4 regions of the Paenibacillus sp. GCM10028914 genome follow, and region 3 is predicted to be linked to each of the others. Evidence: predicted binding sites of a transcription regulator. Region 3 holds the regulator's gene; each other region holds the start of a gene.

Region 1 (4,568 bases), on a different contig from region 3:
TACAAACAACGTGCTGATGAGGCTTTGATGCAACTGGAGACCCCAAATGAGGAAAGCACAGAAGTCATAAATCCCGAGCCCATGGCCTTAGAGGTAGTTGATCTGAATACGGCAACAGAGAGTGATTTGGCAGGTTTACCAGGAGTGGGAGCCATTCTTGCCAAAAAAGCGATCCAGCATCGTCAGACAAATGATGGCTTCCGCTCTGTCGATGAATTTTTTGAATTACTGGGGTTAAAGCCACACGTCATAGATCGCGTTCGTCCGCTAATTACTGTTCAATCTTTATCAGAGGAGCCTCCTAAGCTAAAGGGTCGTGTGGTGGATTTCTAATGCTGCTGCGAGTACATCGATTTTTACCTACGACCAAAGTTGAGGGCCCGGGTATACGTGCATGTATTCAGGTACAGGGATGTCCGATTCATTGTGCAGGCTGTGCGGTTCCGTTTACGTGGCCGGAAGACGGAGGCTTCACGATGGGAGTCGATCAACTTGCTGAACAAATTCTCCAAGGTCCTGCAATTGAAGGTGTAACCTTTCTGGGTGGGGAACCTTTTGCACAAGCTCAAGCGCTGGCTAGACTAGGGAAGATCCTGAAGCAAGAGGGACTTTCTGTGATGACGTTTACAGGGTACCTGCTTGAAAACCTGCAACAATCGGGAAACCAAGATTACCTCGACTTATTAGCAATTACCGATCTGCTCATTGATGGGCCTTTTCAGATAGAGCATTTGGATACGAGCCGTCCTTGGGTAGGCTCCTCCAATCAGCGCTATCATTTTCTGACAGAACGGTACCTTCATCTTAAAGAACGAATGACAGATATTCCAAATAGGCTAGAGGTCCGTCTTACCCCTGATGGTAGGGTTATGGTTAACGGCTTAGCAGAGGTTGGAGACTTGAAGGACCTATTTAGAGGGCTACTGTGAGCCTTCTTTCGAACAACTTTAGCATCACGCGGCGGCGAATTATGGTTTTGCTAACCCACGGTTCGTCTCCCTTACGTTCTAAAAGAGCGCCCAATGCGGCGCTCTTTTAATTTTTAGAAAGTATCACCAATAGTTTGATTTTGTACTAGAATCTTATTTATAATAATAGGCTAATCTAAACTGCATCAGGAGGAGATAATGGAATTTATTAAAAATCAACTAGAGGGATACGGCATAAGTGAACAAATGATAGGATATCTTTCGAATATGATCATGATTGTTATTATTGCTGTCGGCTCCATACTGGCTAACTATGTGACCAAAAAAATTGTGCTGAAGTGGATTACTCATATCATCAATAACAACCGATATACGTGGGACAATATTATACTGGAGAAAAAAGTGTTCCATAAGCTGTCGCATTTGGTACCAGCGATTATCATCTATTCTTCAGCATCCATCTTTTCGCCTTATCATGCTTTGATAGAAAAACTAGCAATAACCTATATCATTATCGTAATTATCATTGTGTTCAGTGCGCTGCTGAATGCCGTTGAAGCAATCTATCGTACGTTTGAAGTTTCCAAGATCAGACCGATTAAAGGATATATTCAGGTGGCGCAAATATTTCTCTATATCATCGGTAGCATTGTGGTAATCTCGATCCTCATCGGTCAGAATCCTGTGATCATTCTTAGTGGGCTTGGTGCCTTATCGGCTGTGCTGATGCTAGTTTTCAAGGATTCCATATTGGGCCTGGTGGCAGGCGTTCAATTATCATCGAATGATATGGTGCGTGTAGGTGACTGGATTGAAATGCCTAAGTATGATGCGAACGGTGACGTGATTGATATTACATTAAATACGGTAAAGGTTATGAATTTCGATAAGACAATTACGATGATTCCCAGCTACGCTCTTATTTCAGACTCATTCAAGAATTGGAGAGGCATGCAAGAAACAGGTGGCAGAAGAATTAAGCGAAGTATCAATATAGATACAACCAGCATATCTTTTTGTACAGAGGAAATGATTGAGGAATTTCAGAAGATTCAATATCTTACCGATTATATTACGACAAGATTAGATGAGATTAACGCGTACAACATGGAACATCAGATTAATATGGAAAGCAAAGTTAACGGCAGACAGCTTACCAATATAGGCGTATTCAGAGAATACATCCATCAATATTTGAGAAATCATCCGAAAATTCGTAAGGATATGACGCTGATCGTCAGACAGTTAGCGCCGGGAGATAATGGACTGCCGCTCGAGATCTACGCTTTCAGCAATGATACCAACTGGGGAGTGTATGAATCGATTCAAGCGGATATATTTGACCACATTTTTGCGGTTGCACCGACATTCGGACTTCGTGCCTTCCAAAATCCAACGGGCCATGATATCGTCCATCTAAAAGAAAACCCGCAATACTCGCGTGGATATTGAGAAATGTTCGGAGGATGAAGGGCGAAAAATCGATGCATGGATGACCGTGATCGTTTATTAGAACTTAATCGTGTTGAAGAAAAGACCCTGTGTGAAGGGTCTTTTCTTGTTGTTGGACAATTATTTCGAAGAAGAGAGGTCACTTTTCTTGTTCAATGAATATCCATTTCATTTGTGTTTTTAATCACAAGCATTGCAGTGCAGGGATGCTAGTTTATAGATGTGAACAAGAAAATTTAATCTTTAAATGTATATAGAAATAAAACAGAGGTGGAGAATATGAGTGAATTAATTAATAACCGTGAGAATGGTGTTTCTGCTCATCGAACTATCCGTATAAATATGCTCAAGGATATCATTAAAGAGCTGCATCATGGAAAAAGTGTGGAGGAAGTAAAGGCAAAGTTTAACGAAGCCGTAGGGGAAATATCCGTTGATGAAATTTCGGAGTTGGAGCAGGTATTGATGCAAGAGGAAGGAATACCGGTGACCGAAGTACAGCGGTTGTGTAGTGTGCATGCTGCTGTGTTTAAAGGTTCCATCCAAGACATTCACAGAGCTCACAAACCTGAAGAGCAGCCTGGACATCCTGTGCATACCTTTAAGATGGAGAACCGAGAAATTGATCGACTGGCAAACTTCAAAATTGCACTGCATCTGGATCAATTTCTTAAAGATCAAGGAGAGGCAAATCGCCTTAAATTGCTGGAGGATTTCAATCTCCTCTATGATGTAGACAAACATTACAGCCGCAAAGAAAATTTACTGTTTCCTTTCCTCGAAAAATACGGAATTTTTGGACCAACCAAGGTGATGTGGGCAGTAGATGATGGTATCCGGATTGGAATAAAAGAAGTGAAACAGAAGCTCACTAATTTTGATGGCAATGCCGAGGCATTCGTGGATCTAGCAAAACGCGTCTTAAAAGAAGTAACAGAAATGATCTATAAAGAGGAACATATCTTATTACCTATGGCTCTGGACAAATTAACGGAGGATGAATGGCTTCAAATTGCCGTGCAAAGTGAAGAGGTCGGTTATTGCCTGACAGCACCGGAGCAACAATGGATTCCTGCTAGAGCAGCTGAACCTGGCACAGATCAGGGATTGGAGTCTTCTCCGCTACAAGAAGGATACATCCGAATGAGTACAGGTATCTTATCGGTTAAACAGTTGGAATCTATCTTAAATCATTTACCGGTCGACCTGACTTTTATAGATGAGAATGATATCGTTAGGTACTTTTCACATGGGAAAGAAAGAATCTTCGTTCGTACCAAAGCGGTTATCGGCAGAAGTGTTCAGAACTGCCATCCTCCACAAAGCGTACATGTCGTCAATCAGTTGCTTGCTGATTTCAAAGCAGGTGTCAAAGACGAGGAAGATTTCTGGCTCCCGGTGAAAGATAAATTTGTCTATATTCGCTATTTCGCTGTAAGGGATGAAGAAGGAAAGTATTTAGGTACGCTTGAATTCACTCAAAATATTAAGCCGATTCAGGAACTGACAGGTCAAAAACGGATACTTTCTGAGTGAGGGGAGAACCGGTTCACCTTACGTTTTAATTGCACATATCATGAAAAAAACCGTCCTGATGTGAACTGCATCCAAATTATTAGACATGATCTAACATTGGAAAGGCAGTTCACAGAGGTCGGTTTTTTGTATTGTCGCTTTCACGTGTCAAAAATCAAACTACAAAACACGGCTAATTCATTGAAGGGAATTGCGTTATGGTTGGTTCCAGAAGAAAGTAGTGACGATAAAAGGAAAAATGACTGCAACAATTAAGATCATTGCATTGCCGAATAAACCAATCCTTTTATATGCACCCTTTTCAGCGAAAAGTGCCAAAACGAACCCGATTGCCGAAGCAATAACTCCACCTATTAGAAAACGATCATTGCCGAAGAGTATTACAACATAACATATTAATCCAACAACAAAAAGGATAGTGGATATAATTCCAGATGTTTTTTTCATTTTTCTCAATCTCCTTACACCTTAATAAAATATAAGGTCACCTTCGTACCTTGATCTATATTGCTGTCGATCACAACTGAACCCCCATAACGCTCCATAATGGTTTTGGTGATGGCAAGCCCAAGCCCCGATCCGCCGTTCGTCCGGTTTCGAGAGCTTTCAGTTCGGTAGAATCGATCGAAAATATGAGGCAATTGATCAGCG
Region 2 (4,568 bases), on a different contig from region 3:
TTTTTGCAAGACGTGGACACCATTGCTGTTGAAAATTTCACGCTGTATTTGATCTCCGGGCATCAGGTCAGTGACGTGTACTTTCAAATCGTTGCACCTCTTACCTGTAATTAAATAGATTAATCAGTCATAAACCCATCTTATCAAGAAAATTTTGGATTTACAATGACTTATTAACTACAGGTTATTTTTTTAGTGGGTCCCAAGTCCCGGTTTGAGCACCCTTCCATTCGGAACCATTTTCCCATATTTCTTTTTTCCAAATGGGTACCGTTCTTTTTAATTCCTCAATTGCGTATCGGCTTGCTTCATAACAAATATTGCGATGAGGAGAAGATACTGCAATAACAACACTAATTTCACCGATGTCTACCTTTCCGATCCTATGCGATATTGCGCAGAAGGTTCCGGGCCATTGTTCCTGAATGTTTGAACGAATTTTTTGCATTTCATGAAGGGCCATAGGGATGTATGCCTCATATTCCAATGTAAGAGTGCGAAGGCTTCCAGTCATTTCCCTTGTTGTTCCAACAAAATTTAATGAAGCTCCGTGGTTAGGATGGAGAACTTTTCGCAGTGTATCTTCAGGTGAGAGTTCTTCTGAAGTGATCAAACACATTTTATCCGGCGTAGATTCACATAGGCAATTTGTGCTTTCTTTATCCAATAATCCGTCACCTCCGGAAACGGGAGGGATTAGTGCAACTTCGTCGCCTTCTGAAATAAGACGTTCATCAGTTGCGTACTCTTGGTTTACAGCAGCAAATGAAATATCGATAAGCGCTTCGGCTTGTGGATATGAGTCACGAATCATCCTTTTCAAGTCACGCGTAGTGATTGGAAGTTCATTAACAGTTATGTTCAGTGTGGTTGTACCAATACGGTCTGCTAAACCAGCAAAAAGTAAGACTTGTATATTATTTTTCATTGTATTCACCTCGAATTCTTATGGGCTACAATATACCATAATTCTGGTTAGAATGTTATGTTTGTGGATCGAAGAAAAGTGGAAAATGGTATGTGAGAAGCTTATCCCGGCTTGGTTTATCTCATTAATAAAAAGGCTTGCTCGAAAGTCATCACTTCTTCGAGCAAGCCTTTTTATATTGTCCCATAAATTTTATACGGTAACTGCAGTGTTCATGTAATCTAAGCATGACTGCTCACATAATTCAACAAGAGCGTCGAAATCTTTTATAATCCATGGTCTTGGGTTCGTGCTTAGGATGTTATCTGCACAGAGTAGACTCAGTACGCGTGTAACTGTAACTCTCGTTGTCCCAGCATATTTTGCTAACAGTTCATGGGTTATTGGAATCGTAATTACAATCCCTTCCGCAGTCGAGTTACCAAATTGGTTGAGCAATCGAAGAAGATATTTTAGTACACGTGTCTCCGCACTGAAATAGGAATCTCCCATATGTACAGCCAGATTTCGATGAGTCATTTCGAGAACGCGATATAGATGAATAAGCAGCTTAGGTTCAAGTTCAACTTGTTGAAGAAACTTAGTTTTATTTATAGAGAGAATGGTACAAGGTTGTATCGCTCGAGCATTGGCAATATAAACATCGTGGAACAATGTGTTATGACCAAGAATATCACCTACTGAGAAGAAACGCCGAATACGTTCATGCCCGTCCTGATCGGCGAGATAAGTAATTGCAATACCTTTTTGAATCATAAATATCTGATCCGCTGGATCGTTACTATGAAAGAGATGTTCATTTTTACGACACTGTCGTATGTGGCCAAGGTTATGTTTGTGTATCAACGATAACAGCTCTGTTATGTATTGTGGCAGCTGTTTATGATCAAGCGAGTTGCCGAATTTGAGTTTATTCATAGCTGTGCACCTCATTATGACATGATTCATTTTTGTATACACCGATACAGAATAATTTTTATGATCGTGGATAATAAGTGTAGGTATTTTGAGTGCTTGACTTTGTGAATTGTATCACAAAATAAAACAAGAAGAAACAGGGGGGCATTATGAATTATTTTAAAAAGAGCTTATCCGGGGTTTTGGTAGCAGCCATGATGTTAACATCCATTGTGGGATGCTCAAGCGGAAAATCCAGTTCACCATCAGATGCTGCAAGTGTTGAAGGTGCATTAAAAGCAGGCGTGTATGCTGCTGAAGCAGAAGGTTTTCATGGCAATATTAAAATTGAACTAACAGTGGACGATGCAGGTAAAGTTGGAGCCATTAACGTACTTGAGCATGGTGAGACTGCGGGTGTCGGTGATGTTGCTATCAAACAAATTCCTGAAGATGTTGTTGAGTATCAGAGTTTGAATGTGGATAGTGTATCAGGCGCAACATTTAGTAGTAACGGAATTAAAGAAGCAATTGCCACTGCGCTGAAAGATGCAGGCGCAAATGTTGATGAATGGAAGAGTAGAGAAGTTGTTAAAGCAGCAAAAGATGCTATCGAGAAAACCGCTGACGTAATCGTCATTGGAGCAGGAGGAGCAGGCCTAGCCGCTGCACAATCTGCGAAGGAAAATGGGGCTTCGGTAATCGTTATCGATAAAATGGACCGTATTGGTGGAAACACAGCATTAGCAGGTGGAGCGTACAATGCGGTAGACCCAGAGCGTCAATCCAAGCAAGGTATCGAAGATTCCTTGGATAAGCATTTCACACAAACCTTCAAGGGTGGTGACGAAAAAGCGAATCCAGAGTTGGTACAGTATCTGGTTGATAACGCACTTGATGGTATTCACTGGCTTGAAGGTCTCGGGTTAGAGTTTTCCGATGAGGTATTTACGGTTGCTGGTGCTCTATGGCCTCGTAGTCATCGTCCTGTAAACGAGCATGGTGGTTTTATTACAGCTCTTCAAGCTTCGCTAGAGAAAAGCGATATTGAAATCATGACGAAGACGGAAGCGAAAGAACTAATTATTGAGAACGGTAAAGTAGTAGGGATGAAAGGTGTCTCTGATGGCGCAGATATTACCCTTCGCGCTAATAAAGGTGTCATCTTAGCAACGGGTGGTTACGCAGCAAGTCTTGAAATGCGTCATAAATATAATCCTGAAATTCCCGATACGGTCAAAACAACGAATCACCCAGGGGCAACAGGAGATGGTCTTGTACTTGGTCAACAAGCAGGAGCTAATCTAGTAGGTATGGAGTATCTTCAAAGCTTGCCGCTGGGCGATCCAGAAACAGGAAGTTTGACAGGGTGGTTGGCAAAGGGTGTTGAATCTTATATGTTCGTGAATAAATCAGGTGAACGTTTTATTCGTGAAGATGCACGTCGTGATGAAATGACGCAAGCATTAATGCAACAAGAAGATTCTTTGATGTATGTTATTTCTGACAGCAACACATTTACACCTGGAACTAAAAACAATTTTGATGAAACAATTGAACAACTTGTTGAATCAGGAAAGGTTGTTCAAGCGGATAGCCTCGATGAATTAGCTGAAAAAATCAATGTTGATCCTGAGACGTTCAAAGCAACCATTGCGTATTATAACCAAACTGTTGACACCCAAAAAGATGAGGAATTTGGACGCGAAATTCTTGTCAAGAAAATAGACAAAGCACCTTTCTTTGCAAGTCCAAGGGTACCAACAGCTCATCATACAATGGGTGGATTGGAGATTAACACAAATACAGAAGTGATCAATACCGAAGGCAATGTGATTCCTGGTTTGTATGCGGCGGGTGAAGTGACGGGCGGAATTCATGGTTCTAATCGTCTTGGAGGTAATGCAATTGCAGATACGATTGTATTCGGTAGAACAGCAGGAGCCCAAGCAGCGAAATATGAACCCGAATCATAACATAACATTTATTCACAGAAAATATTTTTGATATAGCAAGAAATGTGTTACGCAGTTAGCGTGTGCCAATATGATTTGGCACACGCTTTTTGATCTGCAATATACCATAATTCTGGTTAAAATGTTATGCTTGTAAGACCGAAAAAAAACGAATTGTGATACGGGAGGAGCCGCAATGAATCAAATGGTGAACGAAAAGATAACGATACTGCACACCAATGATATTCACAGCCATTTTGAAATGATGAGTGCGAATGCGGCGGTTATTTCCCGGGAAAGGAAAGCTGCTGGGGAAGACTCTGTTATCGTACTCGATATTGGCGATCATATGGACAGAGCGGCCGTGGAAACGGAAGGAACGATGGGACAGGCCAATGTGGATGTGATTAATCTAACGGGTTATGATGCTATTACAATAGGCAATAACGAAGGTCTAACAGTTCCGCTAAAAGCATTGGAAGTAGCTTATGCAGGTCTCCAATGTCCAGTAGTATGCTGTAACATTTTCGAAGAGGACGGAAGTAACCCCCCTGTCTGGATGAAAGAGCATATAATCTTGGAGAAGAACGGAATTAAAATCGGAATTACCGGTGCAACAGCTGCATTTGAAAGCTTCTATACACTTTTAGGATGGGACTCCAGAGATCCGATTAAATCAATTGCAAGACAAGTACAGCTATTGAGAGAACAGGTGGACGTTGTGATTGTGATGTCACATCTGGGGATTAAAGCCGATAAAATGATGGCGGAGCAAATATCCGGAATTG
Region 3 (4,568 bases):
TGGATGCAGAAATAACAACGGTCAGAACGATAGGAACAATACGTAGTTTCAATGAAGTTCCTCCTTGTACAAAATATATATCTATGCGAATACCTAGTTGCAAGACTTCCTATAAATCAACACTATATACCCTTTGATACATCTATGAGTATATCATATCTTATATACGAAATTCATATCAACCTGTGAATATATTAAAAATTATTTTTTAAAATTTTATGTAATCGCTTTTATTTATAACAAGCACAAACACTCCACTGTAAGTACAATGGAGTGTTTGTAATTTATTGGTTCGGTAAAACAATGTCCTCACCAATTGGTTTTCCATCCTGAAAACGGTAAAACCGATATTTTGATTCATTATTCAGAGTATATAATAACTGCCAGACATACTCGCCTTCATACATACCAGGAACAAGTCTTTCGATGACGGCTCCAGGTAAATCAGCATGAATCTGATTACGAATCTGAGCTTCCGTCATACCATCACTTAAAGCCTCGGAATGCACCGTTTCAGGGCCTCCTACTGGCTTATTATCCTCCGTAAACTTCACCCATACCATAATTCCCTTGTTGTCAGCATCCTGCCCCGATACAACCCAGTATATACTATCCTTATCCCAGACTGATCTATAGGTTTTATCCGTTTTTATTAATCCCCCGTACTCCTGAGCTGCTGTTATCGCCAGCTTCTCTTGGTTCCAAGGGTCAGACATAACATTTGAATAGTATATTTGGAAAGCCAACAATATGAGCAAAAATCCGGAAACGCCGAGGAGTATCCGCTTTGTCTTTTTCTTCACCTGCGTTCCCTCGCTCCCTTGTTATTTTCTAGAGGGTCAACAACCGTTCGAATGCACTTTGAGCTTCACGGCGAATCTTCTCTTCATCTAAAGTTAAGCAATTTCCATTCTTGACGATCTGTTTACCATCTACCCAAACATGCTCAACATCTTTTGCACTTGCGGAATAAACAGCGTGTGAGATGAAATCTGTATGTGGCAAGAAATGCGCTTGATCTGTATTCAACGCGATAAAATCCGCCTTCATTCCAGGAGCCAGAGTTCCAAGTCCTTCTAAGAAGAGTGACTTCGCACCATACTCAGTACCCATACGCAACGCTTCCGAAGCCGGAATTGCCGTGGGATCACCAGTAACACCTTTATGAATGAGCGCAGCTAATCGCATTTCTTCAAACATATCTAAGTTGTTGTTGCTTGCAGGACCATCAGTACCTAAAGAAACGGTTACTCCAGCCTTAAGCAATTCTGGTACTCTTGCTACACCACTTGCCAGCTTCAAGTTACTTCCCGGATTATGAGATACCGCAACCTGATGAGCCGCCAAAATCTCAATCTCCTCATCCGTTAAATGAACCCCGTGAGCTACAAGTGCCGGTCTGGAGAAAAATCCTAGCTTCTGCAAGTGAGCTACAGGTCTTAATCCATATTCCTGAACATTCTGCTCTACTTCTGTAGTCGTTTCCGACATGTGAGTGTGCAAGGGTAAGTCCAGATCATGAGCAGCCTGGACGAACTTTTCAATGTAATCAGGAGGACATGTGTAAGGTGCATGCGGCGATATCATGGTCGTAATACGACCATTTGCTGCGCCATGCCAATCCTTTGCGAAGGCAATAGCCTCATCGAGCTTGTGCTTCTGGACATCAGGAGCACACAAACCGATTACGCCGCGTGTAAGTACCCCGCGCATACCCGATTGTTCCGTTACAGCAGCGACCTGATCCATATGATCATACATATCAAGGAAGGTCGTTGTTCCTCCCTTAAGCATTTCAATTACGGAAAGCGACGTTCCCCAGTATACATCATTCGCTGTGAACTTTGCTTCCATTGGCCACATCTTCTCCTGAAGCCATACTTGAAGAGCAAGGTCATCTCCATGTCCGCGAAGAAGCGACATAGCTGTATGACCATGCGTATTAATTAACCCTGGCATGAAGAAGAGATGTGTACCGTCAATAACTTCTATATCTTCCTCGACTACAGGCTTTTCTTCACCGATATAGGTAATTAGGTCGTCCTCAACTACCATATAACCACGGAGAACAGACTTTCCTTCCCGTAGCACGGCAAAGGTACCGTTTGTAATCATCCATTTATGCTTCTTCATGTTCGGTATCTTCCTTTCCATTAACCAAGTAATAGGCCAGACTTTGCAGATCAGTTGTGAAGTCAGCCGTATGGATTCGGATATGAGGCGGTGCTTTCAAAATGATTGGAGCGAAATTAAGAATCGCTTCAATACCTGCCGAAATAAGATTATCGGCAACAGCCTGCGCTTCCACATCTGGAACGGTGATGATACCGATTCGTATGTTATATTCTTTAATTGTTGCCGTCAGTTCTTCCATTGGCTGTACAACAATATTATTAATCTTGGTGCCCACTTTTGGACTGTATGCATCAAAAATAGCTACAATTTTCATATTATCTTTCAGAAAAGCATTGTAGTTAGACAAGGCTTGTCCAAGATTACCTGCACCCACAAGCACTACGTTAATTTGTTGATCCAGCTTTAAAATATGACGGATTTTTTCGATTAGGTAACTGACATCGTATCCAATACCCTTTCTACCGAAATCTCCAAAATAGGCCAGATCCTTACGAATTTGTGCTGGGTTTAGATCAAGTTTTTGCCCTAACTCTTGTGAGGACACAGTTGCTACCTCACGAATATGAAGCTCATTCAAATAGCGCAAGTAAACGGGCAGTCTGCGAACAACGGCCTCTGATATTTTATCCGATTTCATGCATGCTCCCCCTAATGATAATGTCAAATTATAATTCGACTTGTTATTATACTGTTCCTTCTCCATGAAGCCATTCCGTAATACGAGGTACCATTTGCTCCGTTGGCATATGTTCCATTTTAGGCCCTGGAAGTGAGTACAAAAAATGTTTTCCATAATAGGATTCAATTACACGGGTATCATATACGATGACAATCCCTTTGTCTTGTGCAGTCCGTACAAGTCGCCCAAATCCTTGTTTAAAACGAATAACAGCCTGTGGCACTGAAAGCTTCATGAATGGATTTTTCTTCTGTTGCTGGAGCAGCTCACTCTTCGCTTCCACTAATGGATGATTAGGCGGTTGAAACGGCAAACGAACGATTGCAAGACACGTCAAAGCTTCACCTGGGATATCTACCCCTTCCCAGAATGAGCTGGTACCCAGAAGAACCGACGCGCTGCTGTCCTGAAATCTGCGAATCAGTTTGGTTCTGCTCGTTCCGTCCATCCCTTGTCCAAGAACCGCAATGTCACTTGATGATAATGCTTCTTTCAATGGTTCATAGACCTGTCGAAGCATCCGATATGAAGTAAATAACACCAGCATTCTTCCCTTAGTTGCCATTGCGGCATCTTTAAGGGACTGAACAAGTGTATTTACGAAAAGCGGATCTCCCACTGTGCCCTTGACACTCGGGAAATCTCTTGGAATTAACAACAGTGCCTGCTCTCTGTAGTTAAAAGGCGAAGGCAGTTGGACCGTGTTAAGACGTCCCAGGTCTGAAGCTTCCTGTAGCCCTAAATTATCGATCATGTACTGGAATGATTTATCAACAGAAAGTGTTGCAGATGTCAGAATCACACTTTGTTTTTTATCGAAAAACAATTCCTTCAGTTGTCCACTTACATCGACAGGCACCGCATACATCTGAAGAGACTTACTTCGAAAATTCCCGTTAGCCTCCATCCAGTAAACAATACCCTCATCGTTTAAAGTCATAAAAAACTTCAAATTCTCTCGATGTGAGGCAAGATCCTTGAAAAGTCCATTGATATCGGTTATTAAGCTATCAGCACTATAGTCATCCAATTCTTCTCGTATCTCTGATGTGAGCGTATCTCCCTTACGAACGACATCACCTAAGATTAGATGAATTTGATTCTCAAGCTCGGTTAAGCTATCCCAGTCCTTAGGCTTCTTCGAAGGAGTAAGCCGAAGCGTAAACTGCCCCGTCTCCCCTGATGCATCTCCGCGTTCAGGAAGAATATTAAACAGATTGTCATTTAGACGATCCCAAGTCTCCTTAACCGTTATAAGATCAGGAAAGATCCGATCTATAACTGACGTCCATTCCCCCGCCTTTTCATGGGCCGAAGTTTGTAATAATTGACGCAAAGCCGGTAGCTGTCCGTTACGACTATCCTTATAAAGCCGTGTAAGGGTATGTACTACCGAAAAATATTTCAAGTTAAGACCTAGATGCTTACCCGCTACGTCTTCCAGATGATGAGCTTCATCAATCACCAGGCGTTCATATGCAGGTAATAGCTGATGATTTGCCTTCACATCCGTGAAGAGTTTTGAATGATTCGTAATGACTACATCCGCAATACCTGCCTCATGCTTTGCACGATGGTAAAAACATTTTTTAAACCATGGACAAGCTCGGCCCAAACAAGAGTCTGATTCGCTGGCTACGGTTTCCCAAAAATCTCCCCCTCGGCCCCCAAGATTTAATTCTTCATCATCACCTGTTTCTGTCTGCGTTAACCAGACAATCATTTGAGCAGATGTGATGATATCTTCTTTAGG
Region 4 (4,568 bases), 160 kb from region 3:
ACTTCGTAAACAAAGAAGAAGCAACTAAACTGACCGCAGGTGCAATCGTGGCTGAGAAATGTGCGGTAAATCCTGCAATCGTTGGGCAGCCAGCAACTAAGATCGCTAAAGATTGCGGCATTGATGTACCTGAAGGTACGAAGATTCTTGTAGCGGAGATCGACGGTGTAGGACCAAAATTCCCATTATCAGCTGAGAAGCTCAGCCCGATTCTTGCCTGCTATAAAGTGAAGAACGCAGAACAAGGGATTGAACGTGCTGCAGAAGTCGTTGCTTTTGGCGGAATGGGTCACTCTTCGGTAATTCATTCGAATAATGAAGAAATCATTCAAAAGTTCTCGGATCGTATGCAAACTTGCCGCGTGCTGGTAAATCAACCGTCTTCGCAAGGTGGTATTGGTGACATTTACAACACAAACTTACCATCGCTCACGCTCGGCTGTGGATCGTATGGACGAAATGCTACATCTTCGAACGTAAGTGCAGTTAATCTGATCAACGTGAAAAGGGTGAATCACCGTACCGTGAATATGCAATGGTTCAAAGTGCCGAACAAAATTTATTTTGAAAAAGGGTCGACTCAATACCTTGCCAAAATGCCGGATATCACTCGTGTAGCAATCGTTACTGACCCAATGATGGTGAAGCTGGGTTATGTAGAAAAGGTTGAGCACTATTTGCGTCAGCGCCAGGTACCGGTTGCTATTGAAGTATTCTCGGAGGTAGAACCAGATCCATCGACAACAACAGTTGAGCGCGGTGCTCAAATGATGAAGAGATTCCAACCGGATTGTATCATTGCACTCGGTGGAGGATCGCCGATGGATGCTGCCAAGGCAATGTGGCTGTTCTATGAATACCCAGATACAGATTTCAACAACCTGAAACAAAAATTCATGGATATTCGTAAACGGATCTATAAATATCCTCGTCTTGGACAAAAAGCGAAGTTCGTTGCGATTCCAACGACATCGGGTACAGGTTCGGAAGTAACTTCGTTCGCGGTTATTACAGATAAAGTACAAGGCAATACGAAGTACCCTCTGGCTGACTATGAGCTGACTCCAGACGTAGCGATTATTGATCCTGAGTTCGTGTACAGCTTACCTAAAACAGCTGTTGCTGATACAGGTATGGACGTACTAACGCATGCAATTGAAGCTTATGTATCCGTCATGGCTAATGATTATACAGATGGGCTTGCAATCAAAGCCATTCAGCTCGTATTCCAGTATCTTGAACAGTCGGCTTTGACTGGTGATAAGCTAGCTCGTGAAAAAATGCACAATGCTTCGACGCTTGCTGGTATGGCGTTTGCCAACGCATTCCTGGGTATCAACCACAGTTTAGCTCATAAATGGGGCGGTCAGTACCATACAGCTCACGGACGCACCAATGCGATTCTGATGCCTCACGTCATTCGCTACAATGCGAAGAAACCGACGAAATTTGCAGCATGGCCTAAATACACACATTTTGTTGCCGATGAAAGATATGCAGAGATTGCTCGCATTCTTGGCCTGCCGGCTCGCACAACAGAAGAAGGCGTGAACAGCTTGATTAACGCTATTCGCGATCTGAATAAGAAACTCGGAATAGAAGAGTCGTTCCAAGAGCTTGGTATTGATCCAGCTGACTTTGAGAGCCGCGTAGACTATTTGGCTGATCGTGCATTCGAAGATCAGTGCACTACGGCGAATCCAAAACTGCCACTCGTAACTGAGCTTGCTGACGTATACCGGAACGCATTCTACGGACGCTTTTAATCTTTATCTACAATTATAAATGGTATAATTTTCAGCGTGACAAATATCACCAACTTTGTGATATTTGTCACAGCTGTGTATATGGATGAAGTCTAAAATAAAAGTGTAAAAACAATCTCAGATAATAATTCGTACAGTTAAGCGGGTTGTTGTAGTGGTTGGTAATAACGCCCAAGGTTGTGAAAAGCATCACATTTATTGATCTGGGATGATGGACATGAGAAGATAGAATAATAAGCTCATGCCTCAACAACAGAACATAAATTGGAGGGATTTTAAATGTCGGTGATTGAAAAAGAAATTAAAGACATGCAGTCCGGTTGGAGAGGGTTCAAAACAGGTAAATGGACTAAAGCGGTAGACGTAAACGAGTTTATTGCTAAGAACATCGAACCTTATTATGGTAATGATGAGTTCTTGGTTGGTCCTACTGAGAACACTAAAGCATTGTGGGAAATTGTTTCCGATCTGACTAAAAAAGAACGTGAAGCTGGCGGAGTACTGGATGTAGATGTAAATAATCCTTCTACGATTATCTCGCATAAACCAGGCTATTTGGATAAAGATAAAGAACAAATCGTTGGTTTGCAAACAGATGAGCCTTTCAAACGTTCGATTCAGCCTTTCGGCGGAATTAAAATGATGATCGATGCTTGTAATGCTTATGGTTTTGAGCTTCCATCAAGTATTGTAGATATGTTTACGCATATTCGTAAGACACATAACCAAGGCGTATTCGATGCTTACACACCTGAAATGCGTAATGCACGTAGAGCTGGTATCATAACAGGTCTTCCAGATGCATATGGTCGTGGACGTATTATCGGTGACTATCGCCGTGTTGCACTATATGGTATTGACTTCCTTATTCAAGATAAAATAAATGAACTTAGCACTTTAGAAGTAGATGTGATCGATGAGCCAGTAATTCGTCTTCGTGAAGAATTGTCTGAGCAAATTCGTGCACTTAAAGAATTGAAACAAATGGCTCAAATGCATGGCTTTGATATTTCTAAGCCTGCAAATACGGCTAAAGAAGCATTCCAGTGGCTATACTTCGGTTACCTTGCTGCGATCAAAGAACAGAATGGTGCGGCAATGTCCCTTGGACGTGTATCATCGTTCTTGGATGTTTACATTCAACGTGATTTGGCAGAAGGCACACTGACAGAAGAGACTGCTCAGGAGCTCGTAGACCATTTCGTTATGAAGCTTCGTATCGTTAAGTTCTTGCGTACACCTGATTACAACGATCTGTTCAGCGGTGACCCAACATGGGTAACTGAATCCATTGGTGGTATGTCCTTGAACGGGGAAACTCGTGTAACCAAGAACAGCTTCCGTTTCTTGCACACACTTTACAATCTTGGACCTGCACCAGAGCCAAACTTGACTGTTTTGTGGTCCGAAAAGTTGCCTGAAGGCTTCAAGAAGTTCTGTGCTAAAGTTTCCATTGAAACAAGCTCCATTCAATATGAGAATGACGATTTGATGCGTCCAATCTATGGTGAAGACTACGGTATCGCTTGCTGCGTATCCGCTATGAGAATTGGTAAGCAAATGCAATTCTTCGGAGCTCGTGCGAACCTGGCAAAAGCACTCTTGTATGCAATCAACGGTGGACGTGACGAGAAGTCCGGAGTTCAAGTAGCACCAGAGTATCCTGCAATTACAGCTGAGACTCTCGATTATGATGAAGTTATGAAACGCTTCAAACCAATGATGGAGTGGCTTGCGAAGCTGTATATGAACACACTTAATGTTATTCACTATATGCATGATAAATATTCCTATGAGCGTATTGAAATGGCTCTGCATGACCGCGACATTCTTCGTACAATGGCTTGCGGTATCGCGGGTCTCTCGGTTGCAGCAGACTCCCTGAGCGCCATTAAATATGCTAAAGTTAAACCTATTCGCAACGAGGAAGGCATCGCTGTTGACTTTGAAATCGAAGGCGAATTCCCTTGCTACGGTAACAACGATGATCGTGCAGACAGCATTGCTGTTGAGCTGGTTGAGACTTTCATGGGTATGATCCGTAAACACAGAGCATATCGCGATGCGCTACCAACTCAATCTGTACTTACTATTACTTCGAACGTTGTATATGGTAAGAAGACAGGTACTACACCAGATGGACGTAAAGCTGGCGAACCATTTGCACCTGGTGCAAACCCAATGCATGGACGCGATAAGAAGGGTGCACTTGCTTCCCTAAGCTCTGTTGCGAAATTGCCTTACGAGGACAGCTTGGATGGTATCTCGAATACCTTCTCCATCGTGCCGAAAGCGCTTGGTAAAGATGCGTCGACTCGTGAAAACAACTTGGTATCCATGCTTGATGGATATTTCGGCAGCAACGCACATCACCTGAACGTGAACGTATTTGATCGTGAACAGTTGATGGATGCTATGGAACACCCAGAGAACTACCCACAATTGACAATCCGTGTATCGGGTTACGCAGTAAACTTCATTAAATTGACTCGCGAGCAGCAGCTGGACGTTATCAACCGTACTTTCCATGGTTCGATGTAATTCAGCTGGGTAATGTTAGTAATAACATTGTTTTGACCAGAGCGGATACAGAAAGGATGACATCATATGATAAAAGGTCATGTGCACTCCCTAGAAACGTTTGGTACGGTGGACGGTCCGGGTATCCGCTTTGTACTCTTTATGCAAGGCTGCTTGCTGAAATGCCAGTACTGTCACAACCCGGATACGTGGGGGTTGAATGAAGGGCAGGAGATGACCGTCGATGAGGTGCTCTCCGAGATAGAACCATATCTTCAATAC

Evidence for each region. Region 3 encodes Rex, which represses fermentation and respiration genes when NADH is low (regulators of the CRP and FNR family bind a similar motif). Its sites were predicted from a motif close to TTGTGAAATATTTCACAA; they were not measured.
Region 1: the regulator Rex is predicted to act here: its motif matches at 2,554-2,571, upstream of ACFQV5_RS09185 (DUF438 domain-containing protein).
Region 2: the regulator Rex is predicted to act here: its motif matches at 1,949-1,966, upstream of ACFQV5_RS19100 (flavocytochrome c).
Region 4: the regulator Rex is predicted to act here: its motif matches at 1,944-1,961, upstream of pflB (formate C-acetyltransferase).

What each region holds. Positions count from the first base shown of each region.
Region 1 covers NZ_JBHTFO010000009.1:110,712-115,279, reverse strand. The annotation lists gene ACFQV5_RS09200 (ComEA family DNA-binding protein) at 1-333, shown strand, start outside; gene ACFQV5_RS09195 (4Fe-4S single cluster domain-containing protein) at 333-929, shown strand; gene ACFQV5_RS09190 (mechanosensitive ion channel family protein) at 1,128-2,381, shown strand; gene ACFQV5_RS09185 (DUF438 domain-containing protein) at 2,661-3,917, shown strand; gene ACFQV5_RS09180 (hypothetical protein) at 4,113-4,364, opposite strand; gene ACFQV5_RS09175 (sensor histidine kinase) at 4,379-4,568, opposite strand, start outside.
Region 2 covers NZ_JBHTFO010000017.1:354,414-358,981, reverse strand. The annotation lists gene ACFQV5_RS19115 (HD-GYP domain-containing protein) at 1-87, opposite strand, end outside; gene moaD (molybdopterin converting factor subunit 1) at 185-928, opposite strand; gene ACFQV5_RS19105 (Crp/Fnr family transcriptional regulator) at 1,121-1,846, opposite strand; gene ACFQV5_RS19100 (flavocytochrome c) at 1,996-3,801, shown strand; gene ACFQV5_RS19095 (bifunctional metallophosphatase/5'-nucleotidase) at 3,977-4,568, shown strand, end outside.
Region 3 covers NZ_JBHTFO010000018.1:801,871-806,438, reverse strand. The annotation lists gene ACFQV5_RS24415 (hypothetical protein) at 1-52, opposite strand, end outside; gene ACFQV5_RS24410 (cell wall elongation regulator TseB-like domain-containing protein) at 285-803, opposite strand; gene ACFQV5_RS24405 (amidohydrolase) at 832-2,133, opposite strand; gene ACFQV5_RS24400 (redox-sensing transcriptional repressor Rex) at 2,120-2,773, opposite strand; gene dinG (ATP-dependent DNA helicase DinG) at 2,820-4,568, opposite strand, start outside.
Region 4 covers NZ_JBHTFO010000018.1:639,149-643,716, forward strand. The annotation lists gene adhE (bifunctional acetaldehyde-CoA/alcohol dehydrogenase) at 1-1,766, shown strand, start outside; gene pflB (formate C-acetyltransferase) at 2,046-4,307, shown strand; gene pflA (pyruvate formate-lyase-activating protein) at 4,374-4,568, shown strand, end outside.